DNA from 2 places in the Levilactobacillus yiduensis genome. Region 1 is predicted to be linked to the other one. Evidence: predicted binding sites of a transcription regulator. Region 1 holds the regulator's gene; the other holds the start of a gene.
The links. Region 1 encodes LexA, which represses DNA repair genes until DNA is damaged. Its sites were predicted from a motif close to CNAACANNTGTTNG; they were not measured.

Region 1 (14,719 bases):
CCGACATCGCGCGCTACGGCTTGCGAACGGCCGGTGAGGTCACGCAGGGTGGCGGGGCCGTGGCGATGCTGATCACGGCTAACCCCCGTATCCTGGCCTTAGATGCCATCAGCAGTTACCACACAGAAGACGTGATGGACTTTTGGCGGCCGACCTACCGGACCGAAGCCCTGGTCGATGGCAAATATTCAACCAACGTCTACTTGGACTTCTTCAAAACGGTCTGGTCAGACTATCAGGCCCAGACGGCTCGGTCCATCGCTGATTTCTCAGCCTTTGTATTCCACTTGCCATTCACGAAAATGGGGCGCAAGGGGTTGCGGCAGATCTTACCGGAAGCGTCCACGCCCCAACAAGCAGCGTTGACGGCCGCCTTTGAAGCTAGTCAAGCTGACAATCGTGAGGTGGGGAACCTATACACGGGATCGCTGTATCTGAGCTTTTTGTCCCTGTTACGGCACGGTACGCTGACCGGTGGTGAACGGCTGGGCTTCTTCAGTTACGGGTCCGGCGCTGAGGGCGAATTCTTCAGTGGTGTGCTACAGCCGACGTATCGTTCCGGATTTGATGAGGCCTTCCTGGCGCAGCAGTTGGCCGACCGGCAAGCCGTTAGTGTGGCCGAATACGAGGCCATTTTCCAACAACAGTTAAGCAATGATGGTCGTGATACACAGTTGGCTGTTGGCGAAGTGACCGCACCATACTATTTAGCGGGGCGGCAACACCAGCAGCGACAGTACCGGCAACGGTGAATCCTGATAATTTTAGAAATTAAAAAGGCGTTTGGCGGAAATCGTCAAACGCCTTTTTACATAGGAACTTTAAATAGTCGAAATCAAATGCTACTGGTCACCGTATTTCGGTTGATCTACTCAAATTGGTTCTTCGTGAGGTAGCCGTCTTTGTAGACCAGGACGGGAGACTGCTTGCCGACTCGGATGATCAAGCTGTAGCCCTTACCTAAAGCCTTCTTCAATGAGGCACTGGTTTGGATGAAGTTGTGCGCGAACTTGGGCCATTTGGCTTGCTTGGCCTGACTCGGGTCCGCGTGGAGGGCCTTGATGGTCTTCTTTAGGCTGGTATTGGTAATGGTCAGTGTGTACGTCTTGGTTGCCTGGTCAAAGGTCACCGGCCCCAGCTTTTTCAGGGACTTAGCTAATTGTTGGGTGACCTGCTTTTCGGCATCTGCTTGGGTCATGGTGTGGTCGCTACTAGCAAAGGCCTGACCAGATTGCGAGCTGATGGCCGACGTTTTGGAAACGGCACTTTCGGTTGACTGGGCCCGCTGCTGATGGCCAGACCAGTAGGGCAGTTTCCAAACGGCACCGGCCGTGACCAGAATCGTGAGCACTAAAACGATCAGCGGCCCACGCCGGGATTCTCCCCGTCGCCCGGCGTTGATTACTGAAAAAAAGGTAATGACGATAAAAATGGCACCCAGAATCGCAATTCCTAAGAACATGTTAACCCCTCCGCATGATAAGTTAGGTTAAGTATAGCATGAAAGCGGTGAGGAAGGTTAGGACGTGTCGGCCAGAGCAAACAAAACGTGAAAGACTATGCAAACTCGAATATTTTCTTGGCTTCAGCAATGAAAACGGCTTCTCGGGGAATTATAACCGAATATTAATCAAAAATCCATCGCATAGAGTTAATGTTTCGGGTATAATAAAGACATTCAAGAGAGAAATGAGGAGATTCGATTGACTAACGTATACTTAGCAGGACCCTTCTTTGATGATGAACAGACTTCCCGGATCGAACGGGCAGAAAAGGCCTTAGCTGCCAATCCCCGAGTGGCCAACGTGTTTAGCCCTCGGTTAAGTGAAATTCCTGGCCTAGAAATGGGCACGCCTGAATGGGCGACGCAAACCTTCCAAATGGATGTTCACCAGATCGACCAGGCGGACGTTGTGGTTGCCTTGGTCGACTTCGTGGATGACCAGGTGGACTCCGGGACGGCCTTCGAGATTGGTTACGCCTTTCACAGCAAGAAGCCAGTCGTGGTCTTACACGAAAAGGACACCATCTTAAACTTGATGCTAGCGGAAGGGCTCCACGCCTACCTCCGCGAAGCCGAAGCCTTGGCTGCCTATGATTTTGCCACATTGCCAGAAAGTCATTACCAAGGTAAAGTCATTTAATCCGATAATTTCAGCAAAAAAGTCAGCCCTCGCAGATGGAGAGCTGGCTTTTTAACATAAGTATGCGGTCGTTAGTGGACGTCGTCACGGAATAGACCGACGACTTTGCCCAAAACGCTGACGTGATTCAAAATAATCGGGGCCATGGTGTCGTTTTCTGGTTGAAGCCGGTAGTGATCGGCTTCCTTGAAGAACCGTTTACAAGTGGCCTCATTTTCTTCCGTCATGGCAATGACGATATCGCCGTTGTCGGCGGATTGTTGCCGGCGGACGATGACCTGGTCGCCGTTTAAGATGCCGATGTTGATCATACTTTCGCCCCGAATCGTGAGCATAAAGAGCTGATCGTCATCATTTTCAAATTCAGGCGGAACGGGGAAGTAGTCCGTGGCTTCCTGAACGGCAAGGATTGGTTCGCCGGCCGTAACGGTTCCCAAGACGGGAATTCGCGTTTGTTCTTCGTGGACGCCTAATTCTTCTAACCCAGCGGGCGTGACTTCCAGTGCCCGGGGCTTGGTCGGGTCCTTGACTAACAGCCCCTTCTTTTCTAGGCGGGCGATGTGACCGTGGACCGTCGACGTTGAAGAAAGCGCAACGGCTTCCCCAATTTCACGGACAGTGGGGGGATACCCTTTTTCATTGACCCGTTCCCAAATGAAGCGGAGAACGGCGATTTGTTTGCTTTCAGAAGCCTTACTCATTTTTTCTGCCACCTCGTTCGTCATTCGTAGTTTTGTTTAGTGCAATTGTAGCATAGGTACCGAACGTTTTCAAACAGATGTTCGGTTAAATTGGTTGAAATTTGAAAATAACCCTGATATGATAGGTGTCGACTTGAATTTTCAAGGAAAATAACGTAACTAAACTCAAATACTTTTACAAGGAGGACTGTTCATGGCAGAACCCACAATGGACACCCTATTAACACGCATCAACGAACTCGCACACAAGAACAAGGCTGAAGGCCTGACGCCCGCTGAGAAGACGGAACGCGCTGGCTTACGGCAACAATATTTGAAGCTCTTCAAGGCCAGCTTCCGTAGCCAAGTTGAAATGCTGCAGGTCTACGACAAGAACGGCAAGGAAGTTACCCCTGAAAAGGTCCGTCAGATCCAACGCAACAAGGGCTTGCGGGACGATTAAGCGGTAATGGCGAGTCCTTTTTGGGATTCGCTCTTTTAATTTGGTTTAAGTTTGTGTAGAATTGTTAAATGAATGACTTCATCAAAGGAGGGGAAACGACTTGGCAACTTGGATCTGGATCTTAATCGTGATCGTCGTCGGTTTAGCCTGTGCAGCGGGTGGCTTTTTCGGCGCACGGAAGTACATGGAAAACTATCTGAAAGACAATCCACCAATCAACGAAGACCAATTACGGGCAATGATGTTGCAAATGGGCCAAAAGCCTTCACAGCGGAAACTTCATCAAATGATGAACGCCATGCAACAAAATGCACACAAAAAATAAGTTGGTTTTTTTGAGACTCGCTTCCAGTTTTCTTCCTGGAGCGAGTCTTTTTCGTTGTATTTTCTCAGATTTCCAGTAAAATGATAAAGTCTGTGCTATATTTTAATCATATTCTAATTTTTAAGGAGGGATGTTCGTGAGTATTTTTCGCAAATTATCTTGGTATTTCCGGTTGGAATGGCGGCGATACCTGGTCGGGGTCATTGGCTTGTTGCTGACGGCACTCATCGCGATTATTCCCCCGCGGATCATCGGGAACATGGTCGATGGCATTCACGGGCAGACCATGACGGGCCACGTGCTGGCCATGGACTTATTATTCGTGACGCTGGCGGCACTCGCCCAGTATGGCACGCGCTACATTTGGCGTAACGCCATCTGGGGTGGTGCGGCCCGGTTGGAGCAATTATTACGTAACCGACTGTTCAACCATTTCATGCAAATGGACCGGGTCTTTTACCAGAAGTATCGGACCGGGGATCTGATGGCCCACGCAACCAATGACTTGGAGGCCGTCCAACGGGTCGCCGGCGGCGGGATTCTCCAATTCGCCGATGCGATTATTACCGGGGGTACCACGTTGATTGCCATGATGGCATTGATCGACTGGCGGCTGACGTTATTGGCCATCGTGCCATTTCCATTTCTCGCGGTCATCTCGTGGTATCTGGGACAGAAGATTCACCGGGCCTTTGGGGAGTCTCAAGCGGCATTTTCGCGGCTGAACAATAAGGCTCAGGAAAGTATTAGTGGCATCAAGGTCATCAAGGCTCTCGGTCAAGATGACGCCGACGTTGCCGACTTTGACAGTCAGGTCGACCAGACCATTCAGATCAACCGGCGCGTGAACCGGTTGGATTCCATGTTTGACCCCGCCATTACCTTAATTATCTCGATCTCTTACGTGGCGACCATCGTGCTTGGGGGCCTGTTTGTCACCCACAACGTGATTACGATTGGGAACCTGGTGTCCTTCATCAGTTACCTAGCCATGATGGTTTGGCCGATGTTTGCTGTCGGGATGCTGTTTAACACCATGGAACGGGGCAATGCCAGTTATGACCGGGTCATGGAGCTACTGGCTCAAAAGACCCACATCATTGACCAGACCAATGGGATTCAGACGCGGCCAAGCGGAACGCTGAGCTATCACGTTCAGCAGTTTGACTATCCGGACAATGCTGGGGCCAGTCTGAAACGCATCGACTTCGAGCTGCCAGCCGGGCATACGCTGGGCATCGTTGGCCGGGTCGGTGCGGGGAAGTCCACGATTATGAAATTGATCCTGCGGGAATTTGACAATTATTCCGGCGAGATCGACTTCGGGGGTCACCCCATCAAGGATTACGCGCTGGACAGCTATTTGCCAGCCATTGGGTACGTGCCTCAGGAAAGTTTCCTGTTCTCATCCAACATTTTTGAAAATATTCGGTTTGCTCGGCCCGACGCCTCACAAGCTGAGGTTGAAGCTGCCGCGGCCAAGAGTGATCTAGCGGGGCAGATTGCCAAATTACCGGCGGGGTATGAGACCGAAGTCGGTGAAGAAGGCATCTCCTTGTCTGGGGGACAACGACAACGGTTAGCGATTGCCAGAGCGTTGCTGATCAATCCTGAATTGCTGATCCTAGACGATGCCCTGTCGGCTGTGGATGCTGAGACTGAAGCGGAGATCCTGGAGAATTTGAAAGCCGAACGGGCCAACAAGACCACGATTATTTCCGCTCACCGGTTAAGTTCCGTCATGAACGCCGACGAAATCTTGGTCTTGGATCAAGGGGCCGTGGTCGAACGCGGAACGCATGAGGACCTCATGGCGGCTCACGGCTGGTACCAACGCATGTTTAATCAGCAACAATTAGAAACACAAGTGAAGGGAGGCATCAGTGATGGCAGATAAGACACACCAGTCAGCTTGGGCGCACAGCATGTCCAGCAAGGAACAACTGACCGTGATCAAGCGGCTCTTCAAGTTTGCGGCACCGTACAAATGGTTTTTCATCGGTTCCGTCATCTTGTCGGCGTTGATCAGTGCGGTCAACGCCTTCTTGCCGTGGCTGCTGCAGACCTACATGGACAAATATTTACGGACCAACAATGCCACCATTGTAATCATGTGGCTGTTTGCTGGGCTTTACCTCTTCGGCATGATCGTGAAAGCCGTCTTCCAGTTCTGGCAAAACTATACCAGTACCATGGGGGCCGAGTACATGCTGGAAAATGTCCGTCGCAAATTATTTAACGATTTGCACGGCAAGGGGATGCGCTACTTCGATCAAACGCCGGGCGGGTCGATCCTGTCGCGGTTGATGAACGATACCATGACGTTCTCCAACTTCTGGGCCCTGTTCAACACGCTGGTGCTGGCCCTATTTGCGGTCATTTCGTCCTTCATCGCCATGTTCGTGACGGACGTGACGGTGGCGCTGTGGACGCTGGTGTTGGTGCCATTTCTCGCGTTAACGATCTGGTACTACCAACGCTTCAGTTCCAAGGTCTACCGGCGCATGCGGGAACGGCTCAGTGAGCTAAATACCAAGCTGGCCGAAGCCATTACCGGGATCAGCGTCATTCAGGAATTCCGGCAAGAAAAGCGAACGGCGAAAAACTTTGAAAAGACCAACGAGGCGTACTACGGTACACGGCGTGATATGATTCGGACCAACTCACTTCTGTTGAGCCCCATCATCAACTTGTTCTATGCGTTGGGAACGGTCATTATCTTAGGACTCTTCGGGATTCGCGGGGTCCACGAGGTTGTGGCTGCCGGGGTGATTTACGCGTTCATTACCTACCTGAACAACTTCTACAGCCCAATGAGTAATATGATGGATAATCTGAGTGACTTCCAAAACGGGATGGTGGCTGGCTCGCGGGTCTTACGGATCATTGATGATCGGACCTTAGCGCCGCAGCAGCATCCGGTGGCGGACGCGAAAATCACGGCCGGCAAAATTGAATTTCGCCACGTGACCTTCGCCTACGACCAAGAACACCCAGTCTTGCGTGACGTTTCATTCGTCGCCGAACCGGGCCAAACGGTCGCCTTAGTGGGCCAGACGGGGTCCGGGAAGACGTCAACCATCAACGTGTTGATGCGCTTCTACGAATTCCAATCCGGCCAAGTTCTGATCGACGGGCGTGACATCCGCGAGTATCCAGCGGCTGAATTACGGTCGAAGATGGGCCTGGTCCTCCAAGAACCCCAGCTTTTTTACGGCGACATTCAGACCAATATTCGCATGTTCAACCCGGATATTTCGGACGAACAAGTTCAGCGTGCGGCGCACTTTGTTCAGGCTGACGAGTTCATCGATCAGTTGCCACAAGGGTACGCCACACCCGTACTTGAACGGGGGACGGAGTATTCAGCCGGTCAACGCCAGCTGATTACGTTTGCTCGGACCGTGGTCACGGATCCAAAGATTTTGATCTTAGACGAAGCCACGGCTAACGTCGATACGGAAACGGAAACCATGATTCAAAATGGCCTGGATCGGATTCAAGAAAACCGGACGACGATTGCGATTGCCCACCGGTTATCCACGATTCAAAACGCCGATTTGATTCTGGTCTTGAACCAAGGAAAAATCGTCGAACGGGGGACCAACGATGAATTGATGGCCCAGCACGGCTACTACTACGACATGATTGAACTGCAAAACGCGGCTCACGTTGCGGAGTGACGATGATTGTGCTGGCCGCCTTGCCGTTGGCCAAATTTGGACCGTGACGCTGTGGGAAGGACCGGTCGAAGCCAAAAATCGTGTCTCGAAGACGCCAGTTTCCAAGCAAGTCACTTGAAAACTCCCACGGCTGAGTCCAAATTTAGCTCACTCACGGCTACGTGGCAGATCATTCGCGCATGTTGATGAACGTTGTTATTTCAGCGATGTTCTTGCTAACTTTATGTTTGATCTCTGACAGCCGCAGGTGACGGGGTGGACTGATTTAATGTTCACGATCCCTGTCAGCTGGGTAATTATAAGGTGTTTCGGTACTTGCAACCTTTAGTCATCAAAAAAGGATTGTTCTCGTCAGCGGGTGCTGGCAGGAACAATCCTTTTGCTTACTTCTTTTTTTCACCGGTGACATCGACGTAATGGAAATTGGGATCGATCTCTTGGTCGAGTTGGTCAAAGGCCGCCTGCATCTGCTTTTCGATGACGGCCTGGCCTTCTTCGTTGAGCTTCATCTTGCGGTCGATGACGATTGGTGTGCCAAAGGCAATCGTGACGGGCTTGCGTGAGAACAGTTGCTTGAACGTCAGTGGACCCTGGTAAACGGCGGGCACCAGGGGCACCCCAGCCATTTTGGCAATGACCGCGGCCCCCCCCTTGAGTTCACTAGAATGCCGTGAACCGGATGGGAACATGATCAAGGACAGGTCGCCTTGGCGCAGGATGCGCACGGGCGTCTTGATGGCGGATGGCCCCGGGTGATCACGATTTACCGGGAAACCATTGACATGTTTCAACAACCATCGGAAAATAGGGTTTTGGAACAATTCTTCTTTTGCCATGAAGCTGAACTTCCGGGGATAGGCCGCCATCGCGAAATAGACGGGGTCAAACCAAGTACGGTGCGGGCCCACTAAGACGTAGGGGCCATCCGGTAAGTCAGCTTGGTGAACGTAGCGGGCGCGACCGTTGATGAGAAATAGAATCGTGCAAACCACGCCACGTAGAAATTTATAAAACATGTGGTGCGCTCCTCTCGAATGAGACCATTTCATCTAGTATGCAAAAAAAACGGCACCGTTGCAAGTTATCTCTAAAAATTTTGAAAGTGGGTGGTCAAATTGACCTTGAAACCCGATGAACGCATTGACCAGTTGTATAGCCAAGATATTCAGATCATTCAAAGCCCCGAGGTCTTCGCGTTCTCACTGGACGCCGTGTTGCTTGCGGACTTCGCCAAGCTGCCGTTACGGGCCAGTAGCCAGACCGTTGACCTGTGTGCCGGCAACGGGGCAGTCGGCCTGTTCATGAGTCACAAGACACACGGCAAGATTGCCGAGGTGGAGATCCAACCCCGCTTGGCTGACATGGCACGTCGAAGTGTGGCCCTGAACCAGCTAGACGACCAGATGACCGTCTACGAGGGGGACTTGGCCCAGGTCAACCAGTGGATTCCCAAGGACTCAGCAGACGTGGTGACCTGTAACCCGCCGTACTTTGAGGATTTACCGGACAGTCAGAAGAATCCGAACCGTTATCTGGCCATCGCCCGTCACGAAATTTTGACGAACCTGGCGACCATCGTGGCAACGACCAGTGGTCTATTGAAGATGAACGGCAAGGCCTACTTCGTTCACCGGCCGGACCGCTTGTTTCAGCTGCTACAACTGATGGCGGCTAACCGCTTGGCTCCCAAACGCATCCGGTTGGTCCACCCCAAGCCGAACAAAGAAGCCAACATGGTTCTAGTTGAGGCCATCAAGGATGGAAAGCCCGGTGGTGTGCGGTTCCCGGCGCCAGTGACTGTATACGATGCGCAGGGCAACTACACGCCAGAAGTGGAGGCGTTGCTCTATGGCCGCCAATAAGGCGTATTATTTCTATGTGCTGTTATGCGCAGACAACTCACTGTATGGGGGATTCACCACGGACGTTGCCAAACGGTTTGCGACCCATTTAGCCGGTAAGGGAGCCAAGTATACCAAGGTCCATCGACCGCTCAAGGTGCTCTACAGCGAGGCTTTTGACAACAAACACGATGCACTCCACGCCGAATGGGCCTTCAAGCATCAGAGCCGCCAGCACAAATTAGCGTATTTGGCGGCGCACGGAATAAGTGTTTAGTGGTGCACAAGCCAGTTTTTGTGTTAAACTAATTAAGTGCTTTAGAAACAGATATCTTTTTAGGAGGAACTAACTGTGAAAATTATTGCTTATGGCATTCGTGACGATGAACAACCTTACTTGAAGCAATGGTCTAAGGACCAAGGGATTGAAGTTAAGGCTGTTGGAGATTTACTGGACGAAAAGACGGTTGATCTTGCTAAGGGCTATGACGGCGCAGTTGTCTACCAACAAAAGCCTTATACGGCGGCAGTCTTAGACAAGCTAGCCGCTAACGGGGTTACGAATCTGTCATTACGGAACGTTGGGGTTGATAACGTTGATGCTGACGCTGTTAAGCGTAACGGCTTCAAGGTTACCAACGTCCCAGCTTACTCACCAGAAGCCATCGCTGAATTAACGGTGACCCAACTGATGCGCTTGTTACGTCGGACCCCTACGTTCGACCGCAAACAAGCCAATGGTGACTTGACTTGGGCCCCAGACATTGCTGATGAATTGAACAGCATGACTGTTGGTGTTGTGGCAACTGGTCGAATCGGCCGCGCTGCGATGAAGATCTACCAAGGCTTTGGTGCTAAGGTCATCGCTTACGATGTTTACCACAACCCAGAATTGGAAAAGCAAGGGATCTACGTTGACACCATGGACGAATTGTACGCCCAAGCTGACGTGATTTCCTTACATGCCCCAGCAACGAAGGACAACGACAAGATGTTGAACGACGACGCCTTCAGCAAGATGAAGGATGGCGTTTGGATCTTGAACCCTGCCCGTGGTGCCCTTATCGACACTGATGCATTGATCCGGGCCTTAGACAGCGGCAAGGTTGCCGGTGCCGCCTTGGATGTTTACGAAGACGAAGTTGGTATCTTCAACACCGACTTTGGCAGCTTCGATGCTATTCCTGACGAACGGCTGAAGAACTTGATGAAGCGCGAAAACGTGCTGGTTACGCCACACATCGCCTTCTACACCAAGACTGCCGTTAAGAACATGGTGCAATTTGCTTTGAACAACAACAAGCAATTGATCGAAACGGGCAAGGCTGAAAACGAAGTTAAGTTTTAAGCACTAACCGCGAAGATGTCTGACGAGTCATTTGACGAGTTGGACTAAAAATGACCAGTCGACTGAACATTCAGTTGGCTGGTCATTTCTTTCGGAAAAAGATTTCGTTCAGGGCAAACAAAAACTGGTCAGGGGATAGCCAAAGCATATCCCTAAACCAGTTTTAAAAGTCAAATTGAAAAATGATTGTGTCAGTAAACTTCGGTCCAGTGGTAGGCTGATTGCTAAAATTAGCGAGACCAGAATACCACCATCAGCTAGCAGGTTTGCCTGCACTGGAGGACGCCTCCGGTCTGAAAACCATGGCTCCACTGCCAGTTGATAGATGCTGATTGCATACAACCTCAGTTAACCCTATCGGTAAGCCAATTGTCGATTGTACTTACTTTTGTAGCCGAGAGTCCGCCAAATATGGGTTCAGCCGTGGGAGTTACCTAAGCGGCATGGTTTCATGCGGCTTAGGTAACTGGCGTCTTTGAGACGCGAATTTCGGCTCAAAGGCGAGGTGTCGAGACCGCACTTCGGCTCGACCCGTCCGCCCACAGCGTTCCGACCCATATTTGGCGGACGGCAGGCGGCCAGTCCAGACTGTGCAGCTGGACATAATGACATTTATCGGCCGTTAGAGTTAATCAGGACATTTCGGGAACGGCGGATAGGGCTAGCAGGAGATCCTGCAGCTCCAACGAATCCCCAACGGTTTGGTCAGGAATCCAGTTGCCATTCGTCATTTCCGCGTTGCGGTGGTTAAACCAAAAGGCGTGCCACCCGGCTTGCTTGGCACCCTTGACGTCCATGCCGTAGCAATCGCCCACGTAGGCCACTTCGCTGGCACGCAGGTTGAGTCGGTGATTCATCAAGGTGAAGATTTGGGGATCCGGCTTGGCTAAGCCAGCTTCCTCGGACGTGATGATATTATCCCGGTCGACCCACCGGTGCATTTGCAGTTGCATCACTTTTGCCAATTGGTGTTGCGTTTTACCATTGGTAATAATGCCCAGTTTGAATTGGTCCTTCAGCTGGTCTAAGGCCGTTGACAGGCCAGGGAAGAGGGTAATGTGCTTGAGTCCTTCGGCATAGGTTCGTTCGAAGGTCACCGCCATGGCGGGCGTCACCAGGCCACGATGCTGTTGGTTCAGCGTTGCGTTCAACCGATTGACCGCCATCTCCTCGTGGGTCCAATTGCCATTGGCCACTTGGGCATACGCCTGGGTACTTTGGCAACGGTAATCCTGCAGGGCTTGGGTGAAATCAAAATTCTCAGAGTTGGTTACTAGTGGGGCTAAGGCGGCTACGAAAGGCGCCTTTTGGTCATAGAGCGTGTCATCGACATCGAAGACGACCGCTTTTATCATTTCGTTTCCTCCTCGTTTAATTCCTTAGCAGTTTACCATATTCAGAAAAAAAAGCCAATTTAATCCCGAACTTGGCAAATTTAACTTGTGTTTACCGCTAGTGTTTTGTATAATAACTTTCGGTGCGTATGCGCCAATTCACACCTCGCGTGATGACCGGAGGGGTGCTCGCTTGCGAGTTCTCCAGTCAAATGAGCGTGGGGGAGGAAATCAAAAACTATTTGGAGGCATTTTATCATGGCTGTTATTTCAATGAAACAACTGCTCGAAGCCGGTGTCCACTTTGGTCACCAAACGCGTCGCTGGAACCCTAAGATGAAGCAATACATCTTCACGGAACGTAACGGTATCTACATCATCGACTTACAAAAGACGGTGAAGTTGATCGATGCTGCTTACAACTACATGAAGGACGAAGCTGCTAAGGGCGCCGTTGTTCTGTTTGTTGGGACTAAGAAGCAAGCACAAGACTCTATCGAAGAAGAAGCTACTCGTGCCGGTCAATACTACGTTAACCACCGTTGGTTAGGTGGGACTTTGACCAACTGGGAAACCATCCAAACTCGGATCAAGCGTCTGAAGAGCTTGAAGAAGATGGCGACTGACGGTACTTTTGATGTTCTTCCTAAGAAGGAAGTTTCCTTGCTGAAGAAGTCTCAAGACAAGTTGGAACGTTTCTTAGGCGGTATCGAAGACATGCCTAAGTTACCTGACGTTATGTTCATCGTTGACCCTCGTAAGGAACAAATCGCCGTTCACGAAGCACAAAAGTTGAACATTCCGATCGTTGCGATGGTTGATACGAACACTGACCCAGACGAAATTGACGTGGTTATCCCATCTAACGATGACGCTATCCGTGCCGTTCGTTTGATCACTTCTAAGATGGCTGACGCTATCGTTGAAGGCCGTCAAGGTGAAGACCAAGTTGACGAGAAGACCTTTGAAGGCCAAAAGTCTGATGCCGCTAAGGGCGACAAGAAGACCGCTGACAACTCAATGGAAAGCATCGTTAACGCCGTTGAAGGCGACAACAAGTAATTAAATGCAAGGTTGTGGGCAACCACAACTTTCCAAATATGATTTAAAGCACCTTAGGCTGGCTTAATGTTTAGGACCGATAATGGCCTGAGATTGAGTCAGTCTTTTTTGGTGCCTTGAATGAATTGATAAAAGGAGGCCATTACACATGGCAAGTAAAATCACTGCAGCACAAGTTAAAGAGTTACGGGACAAGACTCAAGTTGGGATGATGGATGCTAAGAAGGCCCTCGTTGCTTCTGAAGGCGACATGGACAAAGCCATCGACTTCTTACGTGAAAAGGGTATCGCAAAGGCCAAGAAGAAGAGCGGCAACATTGCTGCTAACGGTTTGGCACGCGTGAAGGTTGACGGCAACACCGCAGCCATCATCGAAGTGAACTCTGAAACTGACTTCGTTGCCACCAACGACACGTTCAACGCGTTAGTTGATTCCATTGCGAACACGATTGCTGACAAGCAACCAGCTGACTTGGATGCTGCTTTGGCATTACCAACCGCTGATGGCGACACGATCAACGAAGCCATCGTTAAGACGACGCAAGTGACTAGTGAAAACGTGAAGTTACGTCGTTTCGCTGTTGAAAAGAAGACCGATAGCCAAGTATTCGGTTCTTACTTACACCAAGGTGGCCAAATCGCCGCATTGGTTGTCCTGGAAGGTGCTGACGAAGCCACTGCCAAGGACGTTGCAATGCACGTCGCTGCCATCAACCCAGAATTCGTTTCTCGCGATGACATTCCAGCTGACCGTTTGGCACACGAACGCGAAGTCTTGAAGCAAGAAGCCTTGAACGAAGGCAAACCTGAAAAGATCGTTGAAAAGATGGTCGAAGGTCGTTTGCACAAGTACTTGGCTGAAATCAGCTTAGCTGACCAACCATTCGTTAAAGACGGCGACCAAACTGTTAGCCAATTCGTTGCTAGCAAGGGTGGCAAGTTAGTGACCTTTGTCCGTTACGAAGTTGGTGAAGGAATCGAAAAGAAGACGGTTGACCTGGCCAAAGAAGTTCAAGACCAAATCAACGGCTAATTTTTGAAACAAAAGCGTAGATTCCGGTAAGGGACTACGCTTTTTTGTTAGACTGGCGTGTGCAGGGGGTGGCTTAGCCAGGTGGCGAGTGGAAATATCAGCGAATTTGTAAGGAATTCACGGTTTTCGTCGCCCCTGACTATCGTTCGCCCCGCGTTTATGATAGAATTATTGTCAGAATACAATAGGAGGAAACACAATGGCGGACGTAAAGTATAAACGGATTATGCTGAAGCTCAGTGGCGAGGCTTTGGCCGGCGACAAAGGGTTTGGCATCAATCCGCCAGTAATTAAAACCGTAGCGGAAGAGGTCAAGAGTGTTTATAACTTGGGCATTCAAATCGCTATTGTGGTTGGTGGTGGTAACATGTGGCGTGGCGTATCTGGTGAACAGATGGGCATGGAACGGGCCCAAGCCGACTACATTGGCATGTTAGCGACCATCATGAACGCATTGGCATTGCAGGACAACTTGGAATCCATCGGGGTGCCAACGCGGGTGCAGACTTCTATTGAAATGCGTCAGATCGCGGAACCTTACATCCGGCGCAAGGCCATTCGGCACCTGGAAAAGGAACGCGTCGTTATCTTCGCTGGGGGCACGGGGTCACCGTACTTCTCCACGGATACGACGGCGGCCTTACGAGCAGCTGAAATCAACGCTGACGCCATCTTGATGGCGAAGAACGGGGTTGATGGTATTTACTCAGCTGATCCGAACAAGGATCCTAACGCCGTGAAGTTTGACCAATTAACGCAGTTAGATATTATTAACAAGGGCTTGCACGTGATGGATACCACGGCTA
Region 2 (14,719 bases), on a different contig from region 1:
TGTTTTTATCCAGCATTCGGATGAAGACCTGGTCCAAGGCACGCACGATTGGGAATTGATTCCCGACCTGGATTATCGCGACACGGACCCCTTAGTCTCAAAGCACCATGCTAACGCCTTTTACCATACTAATTTACGGCGGGTACTGACGAGTTTCGCTGCTGAATCATTGGAAATCTGTGGTGCCCAGGTTGAATACTGTGTGGACACCACGACTAAGGTCGCTCATGGTATCGGTTACGACCTACAAATGACCCGCGGGTTAACGACCACAGTGGATAACAAATTCATGACGGCTGACCAAACCATTGCCTTTTTCGAGGGTATTTGGGATCATCGATTTGTCACAATGCTAGAGGCTTAATGCAAGCAAATTCAGAAGAATCGGCATGCTTTTCCCAATCTGGGAGGCATGCCGATTTTTTATGGTCGATTTGCTGAGGCAAAGCGGGCCACTAAGTCTCCCAGATATCGCGGTGATTCCACGAAACCGTGGGTGACCCAGGTGACGGCCACGTTGATGACAGCTCCGGAAAAGAATTCCAGGTAGTACGGTTCATTGATTCGTGAGCCGTGGAGCCGATGCTGCTTCTTCAGGAGCTGGAAAACGGTTTGAAAGGTTTGCAGCAAGACAGCCAACTGACCATTTTTAATCAGTAGCTGATAGGTACCAGCTTCAGACTGGACCAACTCGAAGTAGTGCGTCATTAGGTCGGCCAGACTAACCTGTGCGGACCGCGGCAGTCGCCGGAGGTAGCGCAACATGTTCTGCGTTTGATAGCGCGTGATGATTTGATTGAAGTCTTGATAGTTGCGGTAGAAATAAGTTCGTGAGACCTGGGCGTGCTGACACAACTCGGTGATGGAAATTGTGGCCAGTGGTTTTCGGGCCATTAGCGTTAGCAAGGCATGGTAGATGGCTGCTAAGTTTTGTTGCTTACGGACTTGTGGGTTCATGGGTCACAACATCCCCCTTTCTGTAACCTAAAGCTAGTGTATCTGAATGACAATCGATAAACTAGCGATAACACTTGAGGAGGGGATCTTTGATTATGAAGCGAGCAACAAAACTAGTGGGGACCATGGCCATCGGCATTTTTCTGTGTATGTTAGACACCACGGTCATGAACATTGCGCTACCGGCAATTCAAACGGGGCTGGGCACCGACTTGACACAGTTATCTTGGGCCCTTAACCTGTACACCATTCTATTTGCAACACTGACGATTCCACTGGGACGGCTAGCCGATATTTATGGGCGGCACCGGGTATACCTGTTGGGATTGGGGCTGTTTTTAGCGGGCTCATTGGTCTCGGGATTGGCCAGTAATGTCGCGTGGCTAATCGGTGGTCGGGGCATTCAGAGCTTGGGAGCGGCAATCGTTTTTCCGGCTAGCATGACGATTGGCATCAACAGCGTCCCTTTGGCTAAACGAACGCGGGTCATCGCCACGTTGGGCATTACGCAGGGGCTGGCCGCGGCGTTGGGACCAACGATTGGGGGTATGGTGACCCAGTTTCTGGGCTGGCGCGGGATTTTCCTGATGAATGTGCCATTGACGCTGTTGTCAGTGGGCGTGGGCCTTTGTTGGCAGCTATTTGACCTGCACGAACGGCGCCGTGCGTCTGAACGTTTAGACCTGGGTGGCGCGGTTCTGTCGATGACGCTGCTCTTTAGCTTGACGCTATTGCTAGTTAAGGGCAACGACTGGGGGTGGACGAGTCTGCGTTGTCTAGGGTTAGGCGGGCTGAGCAGCTTGGCACTGGCAAGTTTTCTTCTCGTCGAAGCCCATGCGAAACACCCCATGGTCCCTTTGGTGCTTTTCAAAGATCGGCAGTTTGTAGGGGCAGCCATTATGACCGTGATGTCGGGAATCTTTCTAGTCGCCTTGCTGGTGTTGATGCCGAGCTTCTTTACAAGGGTACAACTAAAAGGCACATTGTTGGCCGCGATGATGGTAACGCCAGCCTCAGTCATGATCTTTGTCTGGTCGCCGCTCAGTGGCTTACTATTGGCTAGACTGGGACCGCGGTTGGTGATTTTGACAGGGAGCCTGACCATGATTGGCGGATACATTGTATTGGCTCGCATGAACCCCAATCAGTATTGGCAAGTCTTCGTGGCGACAGTTCTGATTGGGGCGGGTTACGGCATCATCATTGGCCCAATCACGGTACTGGCGGCTGGCGAGTTCACCGGTAAGCTCCTAACGGCATCGCAGAGCGTGATTGGGGTCTTTCGCCAAATTGGGACATCGCTAGCGGTCGCCATCTTCGTCTCTGCGCTGTCGGCGAATTTAGCGGTTGCCAAAACTAATGTATGGACATTTGCGCAAAATGAAATTGCCATGCTGCCAGTGACCGCGCAAGTCAAGCGAGAGGCGCTTGCTCAGGCCAACAACCAGTTAGCTACAGGCTCGCTGCCGCAGCACCCGCAAACGACCTTCATTGGTCAAGCAAAAGCCAACCAGTTGAGCCAACGTTATTACCAGCAGGCACTCGTCCAGCACGGGTTGACACAGGCACCAGTGCCGACTAAACGGGCGATCTACCAACGCGTTAAACAAACCGTCACGCAACAAGTAGCTCATGACAATCGTGTCTTAGCGAGACTGGCAGCGACCATTTACCGCAAAACGAAGCGTCAACTGATCAGGGCCTTTATACGGCCATATCGAGTTGCGATGCCGTTTACGTTGGTCATGCTGCTGCCGATTTTTCTGTTTAGAAAACAGCGAGATTATCTGGAACGTGAATGTATTGAAAACAATGAGTGATTGACGACGGGTGAAAAATTTTAAAAATAGCAAAAGCACGGATTGCTGTCTCCGGTCTGTGGTTTTTTGAACGCTGGTTAAATTCGCAGTTCTACTTCGCGAATTTTGTAAGCGGAGTTGGTTGCGTCATTAAGCGAATCTGGTAAAGTTGTACTAACGAGATAATGAGGAGGCAGTGTCAGTGACAATTACAGCGCATCAAGATTGGTTGGTCAATTTCTACCAGCAACGAAATTGGTATCAATATTCGCCCTTTGTTCACTTAAATTTTCTGACTGAAGAGACGGGTGAAGTTTCTCGAGCAATTCGGGCGATTGAGATAGGTCGTGACCATCCGGGAGAGAAGACGACGACCCCTGAAGAGTTACGGGCAAATCTGAAGGAAGAATTAGCGGATACTTTGGATCAGGTGTTAGTCATTAGTAGTCTCTATGATATTGATGCGAAAGACCTCTTGCAAGCAAGCGAACAGAAGTTGAAGCGGCGATTTAAATGACAGGGACAAAAAAATTTTACGTGGCCGGTTCCTTTAAAAGGATGTCACTAGTCAATGGGATTGCAACGCAACTTGAAACTTCTGGCTTCAAGCAAACCTATGATTGGACTAAGCATGTAGCAGAACCTAGCCTAGCAGATCTTCGGAAAATTGCTCAAGCTGAATATGCTGGCATCGTCGACTGTGACTTCTTTGTTTTCGTTTTTCCTGGTGGCAAAGGGGCCAATGTTGAATTTGGAATTGCAACCGCGTTACATAAGCCAATCTACGTTTTGGATACAATTAACCAGATTAAGAATCCAGCAGAGACGAGTACCTTTTACCTCATGGATCACGTTCATGCGTTTCACGGAACAGTTGCTGAGTTTAAAGTGTTTATTCTGAGTCGTGAATGATTTGTTAATTCGGTGATCTACAATCATGGTTTGTTTGTCCTATGAATGGCTTAGTCAGTGGGAGGTAAGTAGTATGGCAAAGAACATTCTTTTCGATGATTATCTTGCTGAGCAACTTAAAGACCCCAAGTTCAAGGTAGGATTCGATGCTGGATCCGCCAGGCTAGAGAACGCAGTGGCCTTAATGAATGAGCGTGAACGCGCTGGCTTAACGCAACGTGAGTTAGCCAAGCGTGCAAATGTTCCGCAATCAACTGTCGCGCGAATTGAACGTGGGCAAAATACCAGCTTTGATACAATGAGTAAGATTGCCTTTGCACTTGAAAAGAAACTTAAGGTCGAATTTACCTAAGATAGCGCCTTTCATGCAAGTGAGAGCCAGTCCCAAGTTGATTTAGATAACACGCAAAAGCGTTCAGAACTAGGATTCTGGGCGCTTTTTGTCGTGTATGTAGGTTGATATGACCATTGAAGATTATTAAAACAAAAAAATAAGTTGCCCATCAATTTGCTTAGTGACTAGAGACGAAAATGTTGGTTAAGCCAATTTGCTCGTGATAAGTTTAAAGGACAGGTAAGACCACCATCAGAAACCCAAACGACCTCCGGCTTGCAAAATGATCACTATACAGTTATTCTATATATAGTTGGACTGTATAGTGTACGATTGCTAACCACTGGAGGAAAAAATGAAACGAGATAAAAATTTGCCCTTAACCGAGACCACCTACTATATTTTACTGGTCTTAACCCAGCCGCTACACGGTTATGGCGCGATTCAAGAGATTGCCCGCATCAGTCAGGGGACAGTAAAGGTGGCCGCGGGGACCATGTATGGGGCGACTGAGAATCTGCTGAAATTAAAATGGATCAAAGAAGTGCCGGGGCCGGATAAGCGACGGCGCGTCTATCAAATTACACCCGCTGGCCGAAAAATCATGACGTTGGAAACGGCGCGGCTGCGCCAACTGGGGACGTTAGCGCAGTCATTTGGGTATTAATTGGGGAGGATGATGACATGAAAAAATTTCGCGTATTTTTAAATCTTGACGAAGAAGAAAATTGGATTAATGGCGTGCAGGCTGCGGGCTACCGCTTGACGTTTGTGAATCATATCTTGCATAGCTATACCTTTGTACCGTTGACAGTTGCAGATGAATTTACACCGACAGTGCGGTTGGACTTTCGCGATCACGGGCTGAGCTGGCGGAACTATCAGGATTATCGGCAACTCTTTAACGATAGCGGTTGGCGTTTGATTGGCGGCAGTCGTCACGGTGGTGTACAATACTTTCAGCAACGCAGGGACTCGGTCGACAACGCCATCTTTTCGGATGAACGATCAAAGCAGGACAGTCGTCGCCGTTACAGTCGGATGGGTTATTTCTATGGTGTCTTGTTTCTCACCGTGTTTTTCGGTTTGACTCACCTCAGCTCAGGTGTGAATGTTTTTAATTTTCAGAGTTGGTATTTAACACCCGGATTGTGGCAAATGCAGGGTAACCGGTTTTGGCAAGCCTTTTGGTTCGAGACGCCTTGGGCACTACTGCGGGTCATCCCCGTCTATGCGTTTGGCGTGGCCAGTTTCGTGTACTTGGGACGAGCCTATTATGGTGCTGGGACACGCAATTAAATCTCTGTCTAAAAAGCTCTCAAGACTACGCAAACTAGCCTTGAGAGCCTTTTAATTTAAAATCTACCGATTACCACAAATAGTCAACTGGATTCTTAATATACTGATCATAAACATCCTGCACGACCGCCATTTGATCCGCCGTCAATGGTGCTAGGTCAGCGGCTGCGGTGTTGCGTTCAATTTGAGTCGGGTTGCTGGCGCCGGGAATCACGGCGGAAACGGCATCGTACATTAAGATGTAGCGTAAAGCCGTGGCTGCTAATTGGTCTGTCCCCAGGCGTTGCTTGAGTTCGTTCGCTGCCTTGACGCCGGTGAGGTAATCCACACCAGAGAAGGTTTCACCTTTATCAAAATGTTGGCCATCGCGATTGTTTGTCCGGTGGTCTTCGGGTGCGAACTTGGTATCAGCCGTGTATTTGCCGCTCAATAGGCCACTAGCCAGCGGTACCCGGGCCAAGATGCCGACATCATGTTGTTGGGCCAGTTCAAAGAATAACTTGGCTGGGCGTAACCGGAACATGTTGAAGATGATCTCGATACCAGCCACGTTGTAATCAAGAGTCTTGATGCCTTCTTCAACTTTTTCCACACTGACGCCGTAGTTGCGGATCTTACCTTGTTGCTGCAGGCGGTCGAGCTCAAAGAACGTTTCGGGTTGGTAGAGCACTTGGGTTGGTGGGCAATGGAGCAGCACCATATCCAATGTATCGAGTCCCATATTCTTCAAGGACTCTTCGACATACCTGTCAATGCTAGCGGGCGTAAAGTGGTCGGCCGTTAGCGGTTCTTCTTTGCGGCCGATTTTAGTGGTGAAATGAACGTCGGGGTGGGTCTTAATAAATTGTCCCACGGCACGTTCGCTGGCCCCGTTTTGATAGCCGTCAGCGGTATCAAAGAAATTGACGCCCTGTCCGTAGGCCTCGGCTAACGTTGCTTCGGCGTCCTGTTGACTAAAAGGCAGTCCCCATTTGCCGCCAAGTTGCCAAGTGCCAAGCGAGACCTCGCTGATGTTAAAGCCAGTTTTACCAAATTTACGATAGTTCATCTGTTCGTTAACTCCTTTAATGGGTGATTAATGATTGTCATGTATCTATAGTGTACTACTTTACTTTAATGACCTGAACTACATTTTCTCCAGTCCATGGCGCTGTTCTTCGTCAATGATATGCGTGTACAGCCCCGTGGCACTAGTCGAGTTCTGACCGAGTTGGGTGGCCACTAGCTGTTCGTTTTTGGTGGCCAGGTAGAGTTTTGAGGCTAAGGTGTGCCGCAGCTTGTGGGGCGTGATACGGACCTTAAACGCGGCCGAATACTTAGCCACCATTTTTTCCATCGAATTGGCCTGCATCCGTGAGGCCTGACCGCGATAACTACTGAGAAAGAGGGCGCGGTCGGCGCTGGTCGCATGATAGATGGCTTCACGGTGATCAACGTAGGCCTGGATGTATGGCAGCGTCCAGGGGGCAATGGGCACGGTATCACGCTGACCACCCTTACGGACAACACCGATCGTACCGGTCTTGAGGTTCAGATGCCGCAGGTCGGCGTTGGCTGCCTCGGATACCCGCAGGCCACTGCCTAGCAGCAAGGCGTTGATGGCCAGATCCCGGCGTTTGTCCCGATGAAAGTAGCGTTTCTTGGCTGGCGACAAGAGAGCCTCGTATTTCTGGTCAATGAAGTCTAGGTACTCATGGTCGGTGTTGCCCAGCATCAGCTTGGTCTTGAGGTTGGCCGCCCGGGTGGCATAGGTCTCGCTGGTGCGGACCAGGGCAATCTTATGCATGACGTTGCGGTCGAAATACGCCTCACCGTTGTCGTCCTCGGTATCTTCAGTCAGGTACTTGAACAACGAGGACAGGGCGTTTAGCGAGCGATTGATGGTCGGATGAGTCCGGCTACCGGGAGCGCCAGTTAATTTGGTCTGGTTCAGCAGGGCGGACTTGTACAGTTCTACGGTTTCCTTCTTTAATGTCGCTAAGACCTGAATGTCAATATCGGCGGGGCGTGTAGCAGAGGTCAACCCCTCACTGATCAGCCAATTAAAGAAGCGGCGGAACTCCGTCAAGTATTGGTATAGGGTAGCGGGTGACAAGGGAATGGTCGCTTTAGCCTGGTAGTATTCCTGCACGTACCAGGGCGCAGTGGCCAATTCTTCGTTGATGAGTTTTAGGTAATGCTGCTTTTCCATAGAAGTGGCCTCCAAACGTATGTTCTCATATGACTCTATGATACCGGTGAACGCCAAAATTAGCAAGCCCCCCGCCTGTTTTTCTGTATACTACTATCTTTAAAATATTTGTTTTAATGAAAGTAATCAGCTAAAGATCGATGGTACTACTGGAGACAGCTAGCCAACTACTGGATTTCAGCAATGCCATTGCAAGTCATTAAGTCCGCTAAAACGCTGTTGTTTCGCGGTTTGACGGATAATTTGTTGTTTAACGTGGGCAGCTGCTGGCACAATTCAATGATAATTGTGCAATCTGACTTTCCAGGAACTGAAAACGGCTTGATCACTGATGTGACGGCATTTATCAGCATTTTGGACTAGGAATATTTAGCTACAATTTGACCTGATCCGTAGCGCATCTGTCAGCGTCAGCAACTGAATACCACAGCCGTCAAAACCAGCTATCCGCTAAGCACTTAACGATAAGTCCAATCAGAGCGGCCTCGGCAAGTTCACCAGCAATCTAAATTATCGGTGTATCTCGGCCAAGGCTATTTCAACTGATGCGAGTCATAGAACCAGCCAGCACCAGCAGTAAATCGCAATACCCGCAAAAACGACGTTGATTCTGAGCACACGTTCAGGTGTTAGCTGATCAAGTGTATCATGAAAATTCCGTAGAATCCGCCTGCAAATTGGCGTTTTTGACGAGCCAATGGCTGATAGGTTATTGACGCTGACTGACAGCTTGAACCTGACTAGCAGTGCTGTTGAATCTAATGAACGTCGCGGTCAGCAGTTCGTTGGCATTTGTCAGAGCACTTGTCGAACGGTTGGCGTTTGCTGGCGATGCTATTGAAAAGTTAAAGAACTCGCTGACGAACCGAACCAGTCAACTGAATTGCTAACAACGGTAGCAACAGGGAACCGGCACTTTTCAGGTCAAAAGCTTTTCTCTATTCTACTTTACATAATATATATTATCGAAAGTAGTAGTGCAATCGTCACCAGCCCCGAATTCAAGCCAATTAAAAACCAGTTCCCAAGTTTTTAACAACTCAAGAACTGGTTTTTAATTTAGTTCAGTTGACCCACGCCCAACGCGGTTAAAATCTTTCGCGTTAACGGCGTCAGTTCTGTTGGCAACTGATCCAGCGGAAAAAATTTGGCGGCGTTGGTTTCGTCATTATCGCCATTGGGTTCACCAGTCGCGGCAACTTCGTAAACCACCGTGACCGAATCAATCTGATCACCATTGGGATATTGATATTGCATGCCAGCGCCACTTACGACCGTCAGCAATTTGGCGGTTTGTGCCGTCATGCCGGTTTCCTCATGAAGTTCGCGTTTGGCCGTCGCAACCGTACTTTCGTTGAGTTCCTTTGATCCCGCCGGCAAGCCCCAGAAATGGTTGTCCGTGCGGTGCACCAATAAGAGCGCTGATTGCCGGTAAACTACCGTTGCAGCGCCCACGACGATTAGCGGTGCGGCGCCAACTTGCTGACGTAAATTTAGGACATAGCCCATGTGCGTTCACCCGTCTTTTCCTATGATTGTATCATACAGAATGGGTATTAACGCCATTTATTCTGAATGAAGTCTTGACGACCGCCCATCTCTTCGATTTGATAACGAAATGGGTTCTTGCGGTAAAAGTCCTGGTGTTCAGTTTCTGCCGGATAAAATGGTTGGGCGTCTTCAATGGTCGTCACGATGGGCTCATCAAATCGGCCACTGGCAGCCAATGCGGCCTTGGATTTCTCCGCTGCGGCCCGTTGTGCGGGACTGTTCACGAAGATGACCGGCCGATAACTGTCACCGCGGTCCTGGAACTGGCCACTGGCATCAGTAGGATCCGTTTGCCGCCAGTAGATTTCGACCAACTGGGCATAGCTGATGATGCTGGGGTCAAAGGTGATTTTAACGGCTTCTGTGTGACCCGTGGTATGGCTGGCGACTTCCGCATACGTCGGATTGACTGTGTGACCACCGGTGTAGCCGGAAACGACCGATTCGATGCCGGGCTGCGTATCAAAGGGCTGAACCATGCACCAGAAGCAGCCGCCCGCAAAAATCGCTGTATCTTTCTCTGTCATGCGGTGCCCCTCCTTTTACTTGTCGAAAAGTTGTTCGAAGTCGTGATAGCCATTTTCTTCAAGCTTGTCAGCGGGAATAAACTTTAATGCCGCTGAATTGATGCAGTAGCGCAAGCCACCCTGGTCTTGTGGACCGTCAGTAAAGACGTGGCCCAAGTGAGACCCGCCGTCCGTGCTCCGGACTTCCTGGCGAACCATGCCAAAGGAGTGATCCGTGTTTTCCTTAACGTTGGCGGCATCAATGGGTTTGGTAAAGGATGGCCACCCACAGCCCGCGTCGTATTTGTCGGTTGAACTGAATAGTGGTTGGCCGCTCACCACGTCCACGTAGATACCGTCTTCGTAAAAGGCATCGTACTTACCGGTGAACGCGGCTTCTGTGGCCGCATGCTGGGTGACAGCGTATTCCTCCGCCGTCAGCCGTTGCTTCAAGTCTTCCTGGTTTTCTTGCTGCTTCATGCTAATTCCTCCAATCAGTTGTACGCAACTTAATCGTTACTACTCTTAGTGTAAAACTTTTCGGCGGAAACACAAGGAATTTGGCAGCTCCAACCGAAAAAACTGATTCGCCACGACACAGCGAACCAGTTCTTTCAAACGGTACATACCTTCTATTTTGCTGATTGCCCAGCGGGTGTGCGATACCGCAATTGAACGCCTTCAATATCCACCTTCTGAATACCAACGGCCCGGTTCCGGTAATACATCACACTTTGCTTGGCTGGGTTGTGCGCCAATCCCATTGTGTGGCCCAATTCGTGTTCTGCCACGTGCAGGTCATCGGAATGAGAGTAGCCGTACGTCTGCAGCAGACTGGGATTCAACATTGCGGTAACCTTGGTCAAATAATCGTTTTGCGCGGTGTATTCGGTCAAGCCAACGTCTTCGCCTAATCTTGCTGCCTGAGATTTAGAGGCCGTTTCCAAATCAATCTGAGCATCTCGCTTAGTGCCCGCCTTGAAGTGAAAGGCCCCCGTCTTATTCCAGGCTGAAATGGCTGACTGCCAGATCTGACGATAATACCGAGACTTGGTCGTAATCACGTATGTGGCATGGGCGTGGGCAAAGCGTTCTGGCCCAAATGGGGTCACGCCTGCTGCTGCCAACGCCGCACTGCCACCAACCTGTGTAAAGAACAAAACCAACGTTGTAATAATGGTTAAAATCCCTCGGTACCAACCTTTAATCATGCAAAGTCCCTCTCTCTCGAAGGAGGATGCCCGACGGCTACCATCGTTCCGTATTATACGGGAACCCGTATTCAGAAGCGACAAAAAACGCCCAGCACACTAGAAAAACTAGCAGTTGGACGTTGATCATCGTAAATTTAGCTAATTAAGCCTCGAAAGCAGCGGTCAATGGTGGCACCACTTGCTTCTTCCGGGAAACGACGCCAGGTAAACTAGCGCGGTTGTTTTCCAGCTTGGTGTTGAAGGCCTTTTCGACGGCGCTCTTTGGTTCACCGGCAACGATGAGTTCGGAGTCGCTGTTCAAGACGTTGGTGGCTAAGGTAATGAACAAGTCGTAGCCATCAGCGGCCATTTCAGCTTGCATTTCCTTTTCCAAACCAGCTTGACGGTCCAACACTTCGTTCAAGTCGACCGTGTTGATTTGGCCGATCCGAACGCTCTTGCCAGCCATGTCAAAGGACTTTGCGTCACCGTCGATCAATTCCTTGTCGCTCTTAGCGGCCAGGTTCGTCCCGGCTTTTAACATCGCAATGCCGTAGCTTTGAACGTCGATGTCGGCGATTTCAGCCAAGGCGCGAACGGCTTCCTTGTCGGCATCGGTCGTGGTTGGGCTTTGGAGTAAAAGCGTGTCAGAGATGATGGCAGATAGCATCAATCCAGCCAACTTAGCTGGGATTTCAATCTTAGCTTCGTCAAACATTTCCGTTAAGATCGTGCTCGTGCAACCCACTGGTTCTGCCCGGTAGTACAGGGGTGAATCGGTGTGGAAGTTGGCAATTCGGTGATGATCAACCACGTGGCTGACCGTGACCTTGTCCAAGTCAGCGACACTTTGTTGGGCTTCGTTGTGGTCGACTAACATGACCGTGTCGACTTCGTTAGCCACCGTCTTAACGACCCGTGGTGCTGGTTCGTCAAAATGGTTCAAAACGTAGTTGGTCTCCATGTTTGGTTCGCCTAAAGCAACGGCTTCAACGTCGTAACCTTCTTGTGTTTGGAAGTAAGCGTAAGCCTTTGCGGCAACGATTGCGTCCGTATCAGGATTTTGGTGACCAAAGATTAATGCTTTACTCATGTGGTAGAACTCCTTTAACAAAAAATTTTAAGTTTATTGGTTCCGTAGTTGCTTGAGCCGCGAGATATAATCGTCGGTATGCAGGTAACGGTCGAACTGTGCCAAGAAGTGACTGATCCGCGGAATCTCTGCCTTACCTTTACGGAAGACGAAGGCCAGATCGAAGCGAATGTTGGGATCGAAATGGGCCGTCCACGTATTCGGCAGGTCATCCTGTCCTATCATAAAGGAATTTGGCAACGCTGTCGAGGCCTGCGTCTGCATTGAAAAATGTAACAACTGGGTGGGCGTCGTAAAGTTCGCGACGCTCTTAGGAAAATCAGCCAGTTGGTTCTTGTAGGCTTCGTGCAGCGTCTGGTTCAGGTAGTAGCCATCGGGATACATCGCCCAAACGCCCGCCGTCGTATCCTTGAACTTGATGCGGCGTTTCTTCGCTAGCTGTTCATCGTGGTGGATGAACAACAGGTCATCTGAAATGATCTTCTTGGATTCATAAGGCTTCCAGTTCTTGATGGAATCGTCCGGCAGATACATGATGGCCAGGTCGATCTTGTTGTTTTCCAAGCGTTCCCAAATTTCCTTCCGCGTTAACATGTGAAAGGAAATCTTGAGCTCAGGATTGTTCTGGTAAGACAGAATGGCAAAATCCTCAAAGACCGCATCTTCCATCGAGGCCAGAAGCCCAATGTTGATCTCACCTTGCGTTGCACTGGTCGACTGCTGGATTTCGTCTGTCGCCGTGTTTAAAATGCCATAGATCTTGTGAGTGGCGTCGAGCATCGTGTAGCCTGCGTCGGACAACCGCAACTTCTTCCCCACTGAATAAAAGAGCGGGGCGCCCACCGTGCGTTCCAGCTTCTTGATCTGTTGGGTCAAGGCTGGCTGGGTAATCCCCAGAATTTGCGCGGCTTGGGTGTAGTTCATGGTTTCCGCTAATTGTAAGAAATACGTCAGGGTTTTGGAAGAAAAGATACTTTCCTGTTTCGTCTTCATCCGTTTTTTCTCCTTATGATTGGCCTAGTGGTTAAAATTACCAGGTCTACCTAATGGTTACTATTAATCTATATAATAGGCCGTTTACGGTAAAAGCGCAACGATTTCTCCTCGCAAATTCCTGATTAGTCGAGAACCAGTTCGGTTGGCTTGACCCGCAGTTGGACGGGTTGCCCTTCAGCGTCGACGTCGACCACGAACGAGCCGTTGGAGTAACGTCCGCTCAACGGGTGTTCCGTTGGCATGACGTCATGGGTCCGTTCGCGACTGGTGATGATCTCTAGGGCTGGGTTACCTGCTGGAATCGTTAAGAAATCAACGATACGGTGTGGATCGCGTTTCAATTCTCGCAGAACGATGACCCCACGCCGGGCACGACTGGTAACGGACAATTCCTTCATCGCTAGGCGTTTGAAGGCCCCACGTTGGGTCACCAGTGCAATGGTATCACTGTCGGTGACCAGGGCTAGGTTAACCACCTCATCGTCGTCACGAAGGTCCATCGCACGGACACCCGTCGTTCGTGCGCCGTTGATGGAGACTTCGTCAACCGGATAACGCAGTGCGTAGCCGTTCTTGGAAAGCAAAAGAATCCCTTGTTCGATCGGTTCAGTCAAGTAATGGACAGAGACGACATGGGCCTCCGGATTCTTCAGTTTTTCGTAAGTGGCCGCGCGACTCTTGTAGGTCCGGCCTGGCGTCAAGTCAGCAAAGGCTGTCTGCTTGATGTAGCCGTCGCTCGTCGCAATCAAGAAGCGTCCTGGTTCCTTGAGCGTCTTGAACGCATAGGTCGCCACGATTTCTTCATCAGGTGCGAGCCCAATGGTTTGTGAAATGTGTTCGCCGGTTTCCTTCCACTTCACGTCGCTGATTTCGTGGACCGGCCGGTAGATGAGGTTCCCCTTGTTGGTAAACATCATCAGGTGATCCAGTGTGCTCAGCTTCTTCATGAAGATCGGGTAATCCTCATCCTTCAGACCGTTGTCATCGGGATCAGACGCCGTGTATGAGCGAACGCCGGAACGCTTGAGGTACCCGTCGTGACTGACCAAAACGACCACGTCTTCGTCGGCCACGGTCACGGTGGTCTTGATCTTAAGGTCTTCGATTTGGTCTTGAATCTCGGTCCGTCGGGGATTGCGGTAATCCTTGGCAACGGCCTTCAATTCCTTACGCAAGACCGCATTCAACGTCTTGGGTTCATCCAAGATCTTATGGTATTCAGCGATGTCCGCGGATAATTTAGCGGATTCCGCTTCCAGTTGGGTCACGTCGGTGTTGGTCAATCGGTACAGTTGTAAGGCAACGATGGCGTCGGCCTGCTTTTCGGAAAAGTCGTAGGTCTTGACCAGGTTGTCACGGGCATCACGCCGATTTTGACTGGCCCGAATCGTCTGAATGACTTGGTCCAAAATGGACAGTGCCTTGATCAACCCGACCACGATGTGTTGCCGGTCTAACGCCTTTTGGAGGTTGTATTTCGTCCGGCGAGTGATGACATCGCGTTGATGCTCCAGGTAGGCGCTGAGAATCGTCTTCAGCCCCACGTGTTCTGGGCGCATATGGTTGATGGCCACCATGTTGAAGTTGTAGGTGATCTGTAATTCCGTATTCTTAAATAAGTAGTTCAAGACGCCTTGGGCATCCGCGTCGCGCTTCAGCTCAATGGCGATCCGTAACCCGTCACGGTCGGTTTCGTCCCGTACTTCAGCCAGGCCTTCAACCTTCTTGGTCAACCGAATCTCATCGATCTTCTTGACCAGTTGGGCCTTGTTGACTTCGTAGGGAATCTCCGTGACCGTGATCTGACTCTTGTTGCCGCGAAGGGGTTCGATGGCCGTCTTGGAACGAACGACCACGCGGCCGCGACCGGTTTGGTAAGCCTTGACGA

Region 2: a site for LexA is predicted at 7,505-7,518, ahead of xerS (tyrosine recombinase XerS). Genes of this name have one in related genera too.

What each region holds. Positions count from the first base shown of each region.
Region 1 is NZ_JAMXAZ010000009.1:79,179-93,897, reverse strand. It holds gene NGM66_RS07280 (hydroxymethylglutaryl-CoA synthase) at 1-752, shown strand, start outside; gene NGM66_RS07275 (hypothetical protein) at 869-1,462, opposite strand; gene NGM66_RS07270 (nucleoside 2-deoxyribosyltransferase) at 1,704-2,144, shown strand; gene lexA (transcriptional repressor LexA) at 2,216-2,845, opposite strand; gene NGM66_RS07260 (DUF896 domain-containing protein) at 3,039-3,287, shown strand; gene NGM66_RS07255 (YneF family protein) at 3,388-3,612, shown strand; gene NGM66_RS07250 (ABC transporter ATP-binding protein) at 3,749-5,509, shown strand; gene NGM66_RS07245 (ABC transporter ATP-binding protein) at 5,499-7,295, shown strand; gene NGM66_RS07240 (lysophospholipid acyltransferase family protein) at 7,679-8,311, opposite strand; gene NGM66_RS07235 (tRNA1(Val) (adenine(37)-N6)-methyltransferase) at 8,402-9,157, shown strand; gene NGM66_RS07230 (GIY-YIG nuclease family protein) at 9,144-9,413, shown strand; gene NGM66_RS07225 (D-2-hydroxyacid dehydrogenase) at 9,489-10,484, shown strand; gene NGM66_RS07220 (HAD family hydrolase) at 11,117-11,839, opposite strand; gene rpsB (30S ribosomal protein S2) at 12,077-12,880, shown strand; gene tsf (translation elongation factor Ts) at 13,029-13,913, shown strand; gene pyrH (UMP kinase) at 14,113-14,719, shown strand, end outside.
Region 2 is NZ_JAMXAZ010000005.1:79,993-94,711, forward strand. It holds gene NGM66_RS04435 (cysteine hydrolase family protein) at 1-364, shown strand, start outside; gene NGM66_RS04440 (TetR/AcrR family transcriptional regulator) at 424-957, opposite strand; gene NGM66_RS04445 (MFS transporter) at 1,053-2,777, shown strand; gene NGM66_RS04450 (MazG nucleotide pyrophosphohydrolase domain-containing protein) at 2,959-3,273, shown strand; gene NGM66_RS04455 (nucleoside 2-deoxyribosyltransferase) at 3,270-3,668, shown strand; gene NGM66_RS04460 (helix-turn-helix domain-containing protein) at 3,742-4,020, shown strand; gene NGM66_RS04465 (PadR family transcriptional regulator) at 4,358-4,669, shown strand; gene NGM66_RS04470 (DUF2812 domain-containing protein) at 4,687-5,301, shown strand; gene NGM66_RS04475 (aldo/keto reductase) at 5,372-6,349, opposite strand; gene xerS (tyrosine recombinase XerS) at 6,428-7,492, opposite strand; gene NGM66_RS04485 (hypothetical protein) at 7,676-7,855, shown strand; gene NGM66_RS04490 (NUDIX hydrolase) at 8,552-9,001, opposite strand; gene msrA (peptide-methionine (S)-S-oxide reductase MsrA) at 9,049-9,570, opposite strand; gene msrB (peptide-methionine (R)-S-oxide reductase MsrB) at 9,586-10,029, opposite strand; gene NGM66_RS04505 (matrixin family metalloprotease) at 10,182-10,760, opposite strand; gene NGM66_RS04510 (manganese-dependent inorganic pyrophosphatase) at 10,906-11,835, opposite strand; gene NGM66_RS04515 (LysR family transcriptional regulator) at 11,869-12,828, opposite strand; gene parC (DNA topoisomerase IV subunit A) at 12,954-14,719, opposite strand, start outside.